One region of the Dactylosporangium maewongense genome, then DNA from elsewhere that is predicted to be linked to it. Evidence: riboswitches for the same ligand, from Rfam matches in the RefSeq annotation. Region 1 holds a riboswitch; each other region holds the start of a gene.
The links. Region 1 has a riboswitch for ZMP and ZTP ahead of ABD332_RS39525 (bifunctional 5,10-methylenetetrahydrofolate dehydrogenase/5,10-methenyltetrahydrofolate cyclohydrolase). Riboswitches for the same ligand answer to the same signal wherever they lie in the genome.

Region 1 (3,944 bases):
TGCTCAGCAAGGCCAAGGACGAGGCAGCGGCGCAGCAGGCCGCGGCGGCCGCCGCCAAGCAGGCCCAGGCCAACGGCAAGGCCCTTGCCCCGAAGCCCGGCGCCAAGCCGATCAACCCGAAGAAGGGTGGCGCCGCGAAGCGGCAGTCGGGTTGATGCGACCCCGCCGGCCCACCCCTCCCCGGGCCGGCGAGCGGCGCTCCCTGTGCACCACCACCCCTCACCGACGACCTGTGACGGCGCCTCGGCGCCCCAAACAAGCGGAGATGAGTTTCGTGACCGACACCACCAGTGATCTCGACGCGCGCGGCACCGAGGACGACGCTGCGGATCAGGACGCCAACCTCGACGAGATCGAGGACGCCGACGACACGGACGAGGCCGACGAGGACGCCGACTCCAGCGACGGCGAATCGGCGAAGGCTTCCGGCGGCAGCAACGGCCGTGCCGCGGCCGACCTGTTCCGGGAGAGCGAGATCGCGGCCGACTACGTCGAAGGCCTCCTCGACATCCTCGACTACGACGGCGACATCGACGAGCTCGTCGTCAGCGGCCGCCCCGTCGTCGAGGTCGTCGAGGGCGGCGACGGCTCCGGCCGCCGCCTCCAGGCACTCGTCGGCCAGCGCGGCGCCACCCTCGAGGCACTGCAGGAGCTGAGCCGCCTCGCGGTCTTCCGGCAGACGGGCTCCCCCAGCCGTCTCCTCCTCGACGTCGGCGGCTACCGGGCCTTGCGCCGCAAGGAGCTCGGCGCGATCGCCAAGAACGCCGCCGAGAAGGTGAAGGAGTACGGCGAGGCCGTCCGCCTGGAGCCGATGAGCGCCTTCGAGCGCAAGTGCGTCCACGACGTCATCAACGCCCTCCCCGGCGTGGAGAGCGAGTCCGAGGGCGTCGAGCCGGCCCGCCGGATCGTGGTCCGCCCGGTCGCCTGACCCAAGCCCACCGCGAAGCGGGGCGCCCCATGACGGGGCGCCCCGCTTTCCGTTTGCGGCTCACCTCCGTACACCCACCTGTCTGCCTCTCTACACGATGCGTCCTGACCCGACGCGTCTCCGCTCTGCTCGCCCACGCCCCCGCACGTTTCCGACTCCGTGCCTTGTCCCCCGCGTCCGCCCCCGCACGCATCTCGCGGGGGCGCATACGGGCCTCGCTCTTCCACGCACCAGTCGGTCGCTGCTCGCCGTGCCCTCGCGCACTGTTCTTCGCGCGCCCCGTGCTTCCGCGCTCTGGTGTCCGTGCCTTGCGCCTGTGTCGCGTGCCCCGCCCCCGTGTCCGGTGGCACCATGCCCCGCCTCCGGAGCTCGTGCCCTACGTCCGCACCTGTCCGACCGAGGCAACATGATGCAGGGGTCGGCACTTCGACTGCTCGCCCCCGGCTCCGTGCCCCGTCTCTTGGCGAACGTTCCGTCCTCTGCGTCTGTGTCCCCGTCCGTGCTGCGCGCCCCGGCTTTAGCTTTCGGTCGAGTCGAGCTTCGCGCCGACTGCACTGTGGCCGGTCACCGCCTTCGCGTCCGGGTTGTCGCCTTCCCCGTAGTGCGTTGTGTCCCACGCTGCCCGCGCGCCGCGCTCTGTATCGAGGGGAAGATCCCGCACCCTCGTACCGCGGGCCCGGTGCGTCTGTGCAACTGCCCTGCGCCTGCGTCCAAGTCGGCCGCCTGCCCCTCTTGCTCTCGGCATCGCGTCCGAACGTCATCCACGCGCCGTGCTCCTTGGTTCGAGCACCGCGCTGCCTTCCCGTGTCCGGGTCGTGGGTCCTGACCGTTCCTTCGAGTCCTGGCGGGCAGCAGTCGAAGTGCTGACCCCTGTACCGGCGCTTGATCGAAGGAGTGTTCTGGCCGTCATCACGACCAGGACCGGCCTTCGATCACCACACTGCTGGATGCCAAGGGCGCCGGTCGCCCCCGCCCGCGCCGGACCCACACAGCTGGTCCCGAGTGCGATGCAGGCTGGCGCCACAAGCGTCGTCCGCACGTTGCGGGAGTCGACGCGGTCCTGTCTGCCCGGTCTTGCGACTGACGGCCGTACAGGGGCGGGCGGCGCGTCACGAGGGCTGGTGATGGCGTCTTGGGTGGGGCGTGTCGGCTGTAAGCGTTCCTGCATTCCTTCGTCGGGGTTCGTCCCCGCGTGGTCGGGAGGGGATGGGATCGGGGACAATGGGTGGCAGACGCGACTGGCGGCACCGGGATGGGACGGACCATCGGGGAGCTCGAGTTGTGAGGGTCGACCGCCTGGGTCCTCACGTCGGGGAGTCGTATGTCCACGACCACTGCTGTTCTCCTGCCCGGCGCTCCTGTCGCCGAGAAGATCCTGGCTGACGTTGCGACGCGGGTGGCGGCGTTGCGCGCGCAGGGGGTTGTGCCCTCGCTGGCGACCATCCTTGTCGGCGATGACGATGCGAGCGCGGGGTACATCCGCATCAAGCAGCGGCAGGCGGCGGAGCTCGGGTTCGAGTCGCCGCACGAGCACCTGCCGGCAGACACGACGCAGGAGGCGCTGCACGCGGTCATCGACCGGTTCAACGCTGACCCCGACGTGCATGGGTTGCTCATTCAGTACCCGACGCCGCAGCACCTTGACTACGACGTCGCGTTGCAGCGGGTCGATCCGGACATGGACGTCGACGGCATGCACCCGCTGAACCTCGGGCGTCTTGCCGCGGGCATGCCCGGGCCGCTCCCCTGCACGCCCGCCGGAATTGAGGCGCTCCTCGCGCACTACGAGATCCCGGTCAGCGGCAGGGAGGTCGTCATCCTCGGGCGCGGCGCGACGCTGGGCCGTCCGCTGGCGATGCTCCTGTCGCAGAAGCGGCCGACCGCCAACGCCGCCGTGACGGTCGTGCACACGGGCGTCGCGGACTGGCCGCGGTACACGCAGCGGGCCGACATCCTCATCGCCGCGGCCGGCGTGCCGGGCATCATCCAGCCCGAGCACGTGAAGCCCGGCGCGACAGTCATCGGCGGCGGGGTCCGGTACTCCGGCCGGCGGCTCCTGCCCGACGTGGACGAGTCGTGCGCGGAGGTCGCGGGCGCCATCACGCCGCGCGTCGGCGGGGTCGGCCCCACCACGGTCGCCATGCTCTTCCGCAACGCCGTGACGGCCGCGGAGCGACGTTTCACGTGAAACATCGGGGGCCGCGTCTTCGAGCGGCCCTCTTCTTGCCGCCCCCGTGCGCCGATCTGTCCCCAGTGGCCGGTCGCGCGGGGGCGGCGTGATTTGCTTGACCGCATGGATGGTGCTGTTCCGAACGAGGTGTTGCCGGCCGCCGAGAAGGTGTTCGGCGATCGGCTCCCGTTGGCTGAGCGGTTCGCTCAGTTGCTTGTCACCGACGGGGTGGTGCGAGGGCTGATCGGCCCTCGCGAGGCGCCGCGCATCTGGGAACGCCACATGCTCAACTGCGCCGTCCTCAGCGAACTCATCCAATCGGACGCCACGGTCGTCGACGTCGGCTCCGGCGCCGGCCTGCCCGGTATGGTGCTGGCAGTGGCTCGTCCCGACCTGTTCGTCACGTTGGTCGAGCCGCTCGCACGACGCACCGCGTTCCTGACCGAAGCGGTGACGGCGCTCGGCCTCGAGCGGACCACCGTGGTCCGGGCGCGGGCCGAGGAGTGCGTCGGGAAGCTTCCCCTCGCCGATGTCGTCACCGCCAGAGCAGTCGCACCGCTGGACCGGCTTGCCGGATGGTGTCTTCCCCTCACCGCCGTCGGTGGGCGACTGCTCGCGCTCAAGGGATCCTCTGCCGCGGCGGAGATCGCCGAGCACGCAGAAGTCCTGAGCCGGCTTGGAGCGGGCGCGCCGTCGGTACGGCTGTGCGGGGACGCCGTCCTCGCCGAGCCGACGACGGTCGTCGAGGTCGTGCGGGAGCGGGAAGTCGCGCAGCGCCGGAAGGCCAAGCGCGGGCGGTAAACCGGGGGACGGGCCGAAAGCGTCCTCCGGACACGGGGAACGCGG
Region 2 (3,944 bases), on a different contig from region 1:
GCACGAGCGTCGAGCGCGGCACCAGCACGTCCAGCCATGCCAGCAGCACGCAGAACGCCAGCGCCGCCGCCCACAGCGCGACGCCGAGCCGGTGCGCGGACCGTGGACCGAACCGCACGGCGAACGTCGTGTCGCCCGCGCCCGTGTCGGCGGCCAGGTCGGTGACGGTGGTCGGCACGTACAGAGCGGCGGCGAAGAGCAGGCCGATCAGCCCGAACTGCCACGGGAACTCCCACGGCGGCCGGGTGATCGCCCAGCCCGCGGCCGGCGACACGACCCCGACGACCAGCGCGTTGACCGCGACGTCCCAGCCGGGCCGGGTCTTCAGCCGCAGCGGCGGCACGCTGTACGCCCAGCCGAGCAGCAGCACCCCGGCGACGCCGAGCACGAACAGCGGACCCACGTACAGGGCGGCCGCGACGCAGGTGACCGCCAGCCACCGGTACCACACCCGCAATCGCCTGGCGGAGACCGCTCCGGTGACCAGTGGGGCCGTCGCCTTGCGCGGGTTGTCGCGGTCGCTGCGTAGGTCCTGCAGGTCGTTCTGGGCCAGCACCGCGCCCCAGATGAGCGGCCCGAGCACCAGCAGCGCCACGAGCGCGCGCCCCCGGTCGGCCGGCGCGGGCAGCCAGTTGTGACCCGCCAGCACCGTGCCGAGGTACGCCGGCACCCACGACACCGGCCAGAACCATGGCCGCGAGACCGCGACCAGTACCGCGGCCGGACGTTCCAACACCGCCGTCATACCCCGATCATCGTCCTCGATCCCTGTGTCCGCACTGAGAGCCGCGTCATGCCGGGGGCCGCCGTGCCTCCGGGCTCAATGGCAGAACAGCCGGATTCCCGTCCGGACGAGGGTGATGCCGCGGCGGTCGCACTCGGCGGACACGTCGGTGGAGCGGATCGAGTCGCCCGGTTCGGTGATGTACCGCGCGCCGTGCCGGGCGGCGTGCTCCACGTTGTCGGCGAAGGGCAGCGCCCCGTCGGAGACGAACGCGATCCCGTCCCTCCCGGCCAGCCAGGCCGCCCGGTTGTGGCGGGATTCAGCCGGTACGTGGCGGCCATGACCCCGTCGAGCGGACCCGCGGTCGCGGCCCCGGCGGGCGACACGTGTTTGAACGACGCCGCGACCGGCCCGCCGAGCGCGGCCGCCGCCTCCCGCACCAGCTGCCAGGCCCCGGCCGCGTCGAGCACGTTCACGAACGACGGCGCCCCGTGCAGGAACCGCAACGGCGGCCGCCCCGGGTCGAGCGATGTCATCTTCGCGGGTCGCTGGTGCGGGTTCATGCCATGGCGCAGGTCCACCGTGCCTCCGTTTCGCAGGACGTCTGCTTCCCGGAGGCGCCCAGGCGGACGGCGCCACACCCATCGATCCGGCCGGTCCCCGGTGGTGTCCACCCGCGCCAGTAGCGGCCACCCGCAGCCTACCGGCCCTCGGCGGTGCGTTGTCACGGGCGAACTCGCCAGAGGCGTGAGCGTGACCGCCTGCCCGAGCAACCCATTTCCGCGTGCTGTACGTGTCTATCGCGATGATGATGCGAATTCTGAGGCGCGGCCGGCGCCCGCACGACGACGAGTTCGTCGCGTACTACGCCGCCCGCGCCGGACACCTGAGAAACACCGCCTTCCTGCTGTGCGGGGACTGGCACCTCGCCGAGGACCTGACCCAGACTGTGTTCACGAAGCTGTACCGCGCGTGGGGCCGGATCGACCGGCACGACGTGCTCGACCAGTACGCGCGGCGGGTGCTGCTGCGGGCCTTCCTCGACGAGCGCCGGCGTCCGTGGCGGCGGGAACGCCCGACGCCCGACGACGAGGTGCTCGACGCGAGCGTCCCCGACCAGCGGGGCGTCGAGGACCGGCAGGTGCTCAAGCGGGCGCTGCTGCGCATCCCGAAAGGGCGGCGGGCGGTGCTGGTCCTGCGCTTCTGGGCGGACCTGTCGGTCGAGCAGGTCGCCGACGTGCTCGGCTGCTCCACCGGCACCGTGAAGAGCCAAACCGCCCGCGGCCTCGACAACCTGCGCGAGGTGCTCGGCGACACCCTCGAAGACCTCAGACCGACCAGCCCCGGAGGACTCCAGTGAACGACGTGAAGATGCTCTGCGACCTCGCCCTCGACGACGCGCCGCCGCTGCGTGAGGCGGAGCGGGTCCTCGCGGTCGCCGCCCGGGCCGCGAGGACCCGCGACCGGGTCGTCGCCGCCACCGCGGGTCTCGCCGGCGTGACGGTCGCGGCGGCCCTGGTCGCGCCCGCGCTGCTGCCGTCCCGCCCGACGGCCCCCGCGCCGTTCGTCGCCGTGCCCGCCGCGCAGCCCACCGCTTCTCAGGTCGCGTCCGCGGCGCCGGTACCGTCGGCGCAGGCGCTCCCGACGCACGACCGCGCCGTGTACGACCTGCTCGTCGCGGCCCTGCCGGCGGGGTACTCGGGACACACCCAGTACCCGTTCGCCGGTCCGAGCACGCCGGCGATGCGCCTGGACTCGCCGACCGGTTCGGCGCTCGTGGTGATGTCCGCCCACGTCGTCGTCTCGGACGGGCACGGGGAGGGCTACCTCGGCGCGTACCTGGCGCAGACCAGCGAGACCGTGCCGCCCGGCGGCCTGTGCGCCCTGCCTGACGCGGGCCGCGACTGCCGCATCGTCGACGTCGCCGGCGTGCCGGTCGTGGTCTGGCTGGAGGACCACGGCGACGGCGGCGACGTCATCGTCGCCCGCCGCTACCTGCAGGGCGGCCACTTCAGCGTGACCGCTCAGCGCACCGTCCCCGTCTACCCCCACGACACCGCCACCGACCGCAAACCCGCCCTGGACAAGGCGTTCCTCACCGCGGACCAGGTCGCGGCGCTGGCCGGCAACCCGGCGATGCTGCCCTGATGCCGTCCTAGCGAGGCAGACGCGTGGCGTCGGCGACCAGCCGGCGCCACGCCAGCTCCGCCGGCCTTCCCACGGCCTCGGCGCCGGTGCGGTCGCGCTCCCCGCAGCGCCGCCGGTCGTCGGTACAGTGGCGGCATGCTGCGGCGTGAAGGTGACGTGCTGCTGGCGCCGTGCGCCCAGTGCGGCGGCATCAGCCGGAGCTGGCCGGAGGAGTCCGTCATCTACGGGCGCATCGAGTCGTCCGTCTCGATGCAGTGCGACTGCGGGGCCGAGGGTGTGGCCTGCGACTGGGGTCCGCTTATCGGAATCGCCCGGGAGGCGTTCATCGCCCGCGTCGGGCTCGCCCGGGTGCACGCCGACCCCGAGGTCAACCGTCCGGTGCGGGTGCGGCTGCTCGCGGTGTTCCGCCGGGATGGGATGACGATCGCCGAGGCCGTCGACGCCTACGCGCGCCTGACGGGCGACGGCATCATCGACACCCCGGCCGTGACGCAGTTGCTCGCCGACCGGCTGGCCGCGGCGGGTGGGGCGGTCACGACAGCTGCGGGTACACCGTCCTGAGGTCGGCGGCGAGGGCCTGCTTGGCGCCGGTGGCGGCGTCGTCGACGAGGATCTCCAGGTCGCCCCGGGCGACGCCGTCGGCAACGGCGGTCGCGACGGCCGCGGGGTCGAGCTTCGGCACGTCCCAGCGGGACATCATGTCGGTGTCGGCGGCGCCGAGGTGGGCGCCGGAGACCTGGGTGCCCTGGGCGGCGAGCTCGAGGCGGATGCCGTTGGTGAGGCTCCACTCGGCCGCCTTCGCCGCGGCGTAGGACGTGGCGTTGAGGAACGTGATCCACGACAGCACCGACAGGAGGTTGACGACGGCGCCGCCGCCGTTGGCGGCCAGGATCGGGGCGAAGGCGCGGACCACGCGGAGCGTGCCGAAGAAGTGCGTCTCCATCTCGAGGCGGATGTCGTCGAGGTCGCCGTCGACGAGGTTGGCGAACGTCGCCACGCCGGCGTTGTTGACCAGCAGCGTGACGTCGCCGGCCGCGGCCGCGGCGGCCTCCACCGATGCGGCGTCGGTGAC
Region 3 (3,944 bases), on a different contig from region 1:
TGTCCAAGGCGTCGTCGTCGGACTTGATGGCGGCGTCGACGGCGCGGGAGATCCAGTCGGCGACCTGGGGCATCTGGGTCTCGGTGAGGCCGCGGGTGGTGAGGGCGGGCGTGCCGATGCGCAGGCCGGAGGGGTCGAAGGGCTTGCGGGTGTCGTACGGGACGGTGTTGTAGTTCGTCTCGATGCCGGCGCGGTCGAGGGCGCGGGCGGCGGGCTTGCCGCCGATGTTCTTGCCGGTGAGGTCGATCAGGATGAGGTGGTTGTCGGTGCCGCCGGAGACCAGGTCGAAGCCGCGCTCCAGCAGGGCGGCGGCGAGGGCGCGGGCGTTGGCGACGATCTGGTGGGCGTAGGTGCGGAACGACGGCTGGGCCGCCTCGCGGAGCGCGACGGCGATGCCCGCGGTCGTGTGGTTGTGCGGGCCGCCCTGCAGGCCGGGGAAGACGGCCTTGTCGATCGCCTTGGCGTACTCCGCGGTGGAGAGCAGCATCGCGCCGCGCGGGCCGCGGAGGGTCTTGTGGGTGGTGGTCGTGATGACGGAGGCGTGGCCGACGGGGGAGGGGTGCGCGCCGCCGGCGATGAGGCCCGCGATGTGCGCGACGTCGGCGACGAGGACCGCGCCGACCTCGCGGGCGATCTCGGCGAAGCGCGGGAAGTCGATGGTGCGGGGGATGGCCGTGCCGCCGGAGAAGATCAGCTTCGGGCGTTCCCGCAGGGCGATGTCGCGGACCTCGTCGAAGTCGATGAGGCCGTCGGACCGGCGGACCGTGTACTGCACGGGGCGGAACCACGCGCCGGTCGCCGAGACGGACCAGCCGTGGGTGAGGTGGCCACCCATCGGCAGGGCCATGCCCATGACGGTGTCGCCGGGGGCGGCCAGGGCCATGTAGACGGCGAGGTTCGCGGGGGAGCCGGAGTAGGGCTGCACGTTGGCGTGCTCGACGCCGAAGACCGACTTGGCGCGGGCGATCGCCAGCTCCTCGATCGGGTCGATGAAGCGCTGGCCCTCGTAGTACCGCTTGCCGGGGTAGCCCTCGGAGTACTTGTTGGTGAGGACGGTGCCGGTCGCTTCGAGGACGGCCTGGGAGACGTAGTTCTCCGAGGCGATCATCCGCAGCGTGTCGTGCTGCCGGGCGGCCTCGCGCTGGATCAGGTCCGCGAGGTCGGGGTCGGCCGAGGTGATCGACGGCAGGGCGGGAACATGCATGGGGCTTCCTCCCATACGGGTGACCGTGGCACCCAGGCGCGCGGTGCCAGCGATGCAGGAAGCTCCCCGGTGGTCGGTTCCACCTTGATGTGCGCCAGTCGCAGTACCACCGATGCTAGTGCACGACCGGGCGGAAACCCCGGGCCGATCCGATCGAACTGGCCCGGGGTGACGACCGTTACGGCACCTTGCGGTAGGCGCCGTCGCTGGCCGCGGTGGCCATCGACGCGTACGCGCGCAGCGCCGCCGAGACGGGTCGCTGCCGGTCCAGCGGCGTGTACGGCCGCTCGCGCTTCTCCTGCGCGACGCGGCGCGCGGTCAGCACGTCCTCGTCGACGACGAGGCTGATCGAGCGGTGCGGGATGTCGATCTCGATCCGGTCGCCGTCCTCGACGAGGGCGATGAGCCCGCCGCCGGCCGCCTCGGGCGAGATGTGACCGATGGAGAGGCCGGAGGTGCCGCCGGAGAAGCGGCCGTCGGTGATGAGCGCGCAGGCGCGCCCCAGGCCCCGCCCCTTCAGGAACGACGTCGGGTAGAGCATCTCCTGCATGCCCGGCCCGCCCTTCGGGCCCTCGTACCGGATGACCACCACGTCACCGAGGACGACCTCCTTGGCGAGGATGCCGTCCACCGCGGACTCCTGCGACTCGAAGACCCGTGCCGTGCCGTGGAAGACGAGGTTCTCCTCGGGCACGCCGGCGGTCTTGACGACGCAGCCGTCGGGGGCGATGTTGCCGAACAGGATCGCGAGGCCGCCGTCGGCGCTGTAGGCGTGCTCCTTGGAGCGGATGCAGCCCTCGGCGGCGTCGGTGTCGAGCGTCGCCCAGCGGTTGGACGTGGAGAACGGCTCAACGGTGCGGACCCCGCCGGGCGCGGCGTGGAAGAGCTCGAGCGCGGTTTCGGAAGCGTTCCCGGAACGGATGTCCCATTCGGCCAGCCAGCTGGACAGGTCGGGCGAGTGGACGCTGCGGACCCCATCCCGAAGCAGGCCCGCGCGGTTGAGCTCGCCGAGGATGGCGGGGATGCCGCCGGCGCGGTGGACGTCCTCCATGTGGTACTTGGGGCTGTTGGGCGCGACCTTCGACAGGCACGGCACCCGGCGGGAGATGCCGTCGATGTCGGCGACGCTGAAGTCGACCTCGGCCTCGCGGGCGGCCGCGAGCAGGTGCAGGACGGTGTTGGTGGACCCGCCCATGGCGACATCGAGGGCGACCGCGTTCTCGAACGCCTCGCGGGTGGCGATCGCGCGCGGCAGTACCGACGCGTCATCACCCTCGTAGTACTGCTTGCACAGCTCGACGACGAGCGAGCCGGCCCGCTCGAAGAGGGCCTTGCGGGCGCTGTGGGTGGCGAGGGTGGAGCCGTTGCCGGGCAGGGCGAGGCCGATCGCCTCGGTGAGGCAGTTCATCGAGTTGGCGGTGAACATGCCGGAGCAGGAGCCGCAGGTCGGGCAGGCGGAGCGCTCGATCTGGCCCAGCTGCTCGTCGGTGACCGCCTCGTTGGCGGAGGCGATCATCGCGTCGATGAGGTCGAGCTTGGCGTGCACGACGCCCTCGATCGCGACGGTCTTTCCGGCTTCCATGGGGCCGCCGGAGACGAAGACGGTGGGGATGTTGAGGCGGAGCGCGGCGAGCAGCATGCCGGGCGTGATCTTGTCGCAGTTGGAGATGCACACGAGCGCGTCGGCGCAGTGCGCCTGCACCATGTACTCGACGGCGTCGGCGATGAGCTCGCGGCTGGGCAGCGAGTAGAGCATCCCGCCGTGGCCCATGGCGATGCCGTCGTCGACGGCGATGGTGTTGAACTCCTTGGCGACCCCACCGGCCTCGGCGACCGCGTCCGCGACGATGATCCCGAGGTTGCGCAGGTGGACATGGCCCGGCACGAACTGCGTGAAGCTGTTGGCGATGGCGACGATGGGCTTACCGAAATCTGCGTCGGTCATGCCGGTGGCGCGCCAGAGGGCGCGTGCGCCGGCCATGTTGCGACCAGAAGTGGAGGTTTTGGATCGCAGCTCGGGCATACTTGTGAGTCTGACACGTTCCAGATCGTGGGACCGGTTGACTCGGGCGGTGAGATGCGCAAGAGTGGGGGAATGTCGTCGAGGTCGCTGCGAGTACTTATCATCTAGCGCGCCGACGCCTGCCGTCAGCGCGCTAGCCCCTCGTGCATCGCACGGAGGGGTTTTTTCATGTCCAAGCCAGTCCTAGCCGCGACCAAGACACCATTCGAGCGAAAGTGCGAAATGCGATGACGAGACCCACGCCTGAAGTCCTCGCCCACCGAGCGCACCCGGCCGCACCCGCCGCTCCGGCGACGCCGCCGGGCTCCACCGCGCCGGCCGCCGCCGACCGGTCGGACAAGACGGCCGTAGAGAAGAAGCCGGAGCTTCTGACCGGCGCTCAGGTGCTGGTGCGGTCGCTCGAGGCGCTCGGCGCGGACGTCGTCTTCGGCATTCCCGGCGGCGCGATCCTCCCCGCGTACGACCCGCTGTTCGACTCCGAGTCCGTCCGGCACATCCTGGTCCGCCACGAGCAGGGCGCCGGGCACGCCGCGACCGGCTACGCGCAGGCCACCGGCAAGGTCGGCGTCTGCATGGCGACGTCCGGCCCGGGCGCGACCAACCTGGTCACGCCGATCGCCGACGCGTACATGGACTCCGTCGCGATGGTCGCGATCACCGGCCAGGTCGCCTCGGCCTCCATCGGCACCGACGCGTTCCAGGAAGCCGACATCGCCG

Region 2: it holds a riboswitch for ZMP and ZTP, as region 1 does, so the genes downstream of both, ABD332_RS60265 (hypothetical protein) here and ABD332_RS39525 (bifunctional 5,10-methylenetetrahydrofolate dehydrogenase/5,10-methenyltetrahydrofolate cyclohydrolase) in region 1, are expected to answer to the same signal.
Region 3: it holds a riboswitch for ZMP and ZTP, as region 1 does, so the genes downstream of both, ABD332_RS38540 (serine hydroxymethyltransferase) here and ABD332_RS39525 (bifunctional 5,10-methylenetetrahydrofolate dehydrogenase/5,10-methenyltetrahydrofolate cyclohydrolase) in region 1, are expected to answer to the same signal.

What each region holds. Positions count from the first base shown of each region.
Region 1 covers NZ_BAAAQD010000019.1:188,602-192,545, forward strand. Annotated here, with positions in the region: gene yidC (membrane protein insertase YidC) at 1-155, shown strand, start outside; gene ABD332_RS39520 (Jag family protein) at 266-928, shown strand; ZMP/ZTP riboswitch at 2,153-2,237, shown strand; gene ABD332_RS39525 (bifunctional 5,10-methylenetetrahydrofolate dehydrogenase/5,10-methenyltetrahydrofolate cyclohydrolase) at 2,250-3,116, shown strand; gene rsmG (16S rRNA (guanine(527)-N(7))-methyltransferase RsmG) at 3,222-3,899, shown strand.
Region 2 covers NZ_BAAAQD010000026.1:109,809-113,752, forward strand. Annotated here, with positions in the region: gene ABD332_RS46195 (UbiA prenyltransferase family protein) at 1-745, opposite strand, end outside; gene ABD332_RS46200 (hypothetical protein) at 821-958, opposite strand; partial or broken gene ABD332_RS60265 (hypothetical protein) at 1,090-1,365, opposite strand; ZMP/ZTP riboswitch at 1,337-1,421, opposite strand; gene ABD332_RS46205 (SigE family RNA polymerase sigma factor) at 1,536-2,084, shown strand; gene ABD332_RS46210 (hypothetical protein) at 2,081-2,872, shown strand; gene ABD332_RS46215 (hypothetical protein) at 3,008-3,433, shown strand; gene ABD332_RS46220 (SDR family oxidoreductase) at 3,405-3,944, opposite strand, start outside.
Region 3 covers NZ_BAAAQD010000018.1:242,497-246,440, reverse strand. Annotated here, with positions in the region: gene ABD332_RS38540 (serine hydroxymethyltransferase) at 1-1,204, opposite strand, end outside; ZMP/ZTP riboswitch at 1,228-1,316, opposite strand; gene ilvD (dihydroxy-acid dehydratase) at 1,383-3,227, opposite strand; gene ABD332_RS38530 (acetolactate synthase large subunit) at 3,455-3,944, shown strand, end outside.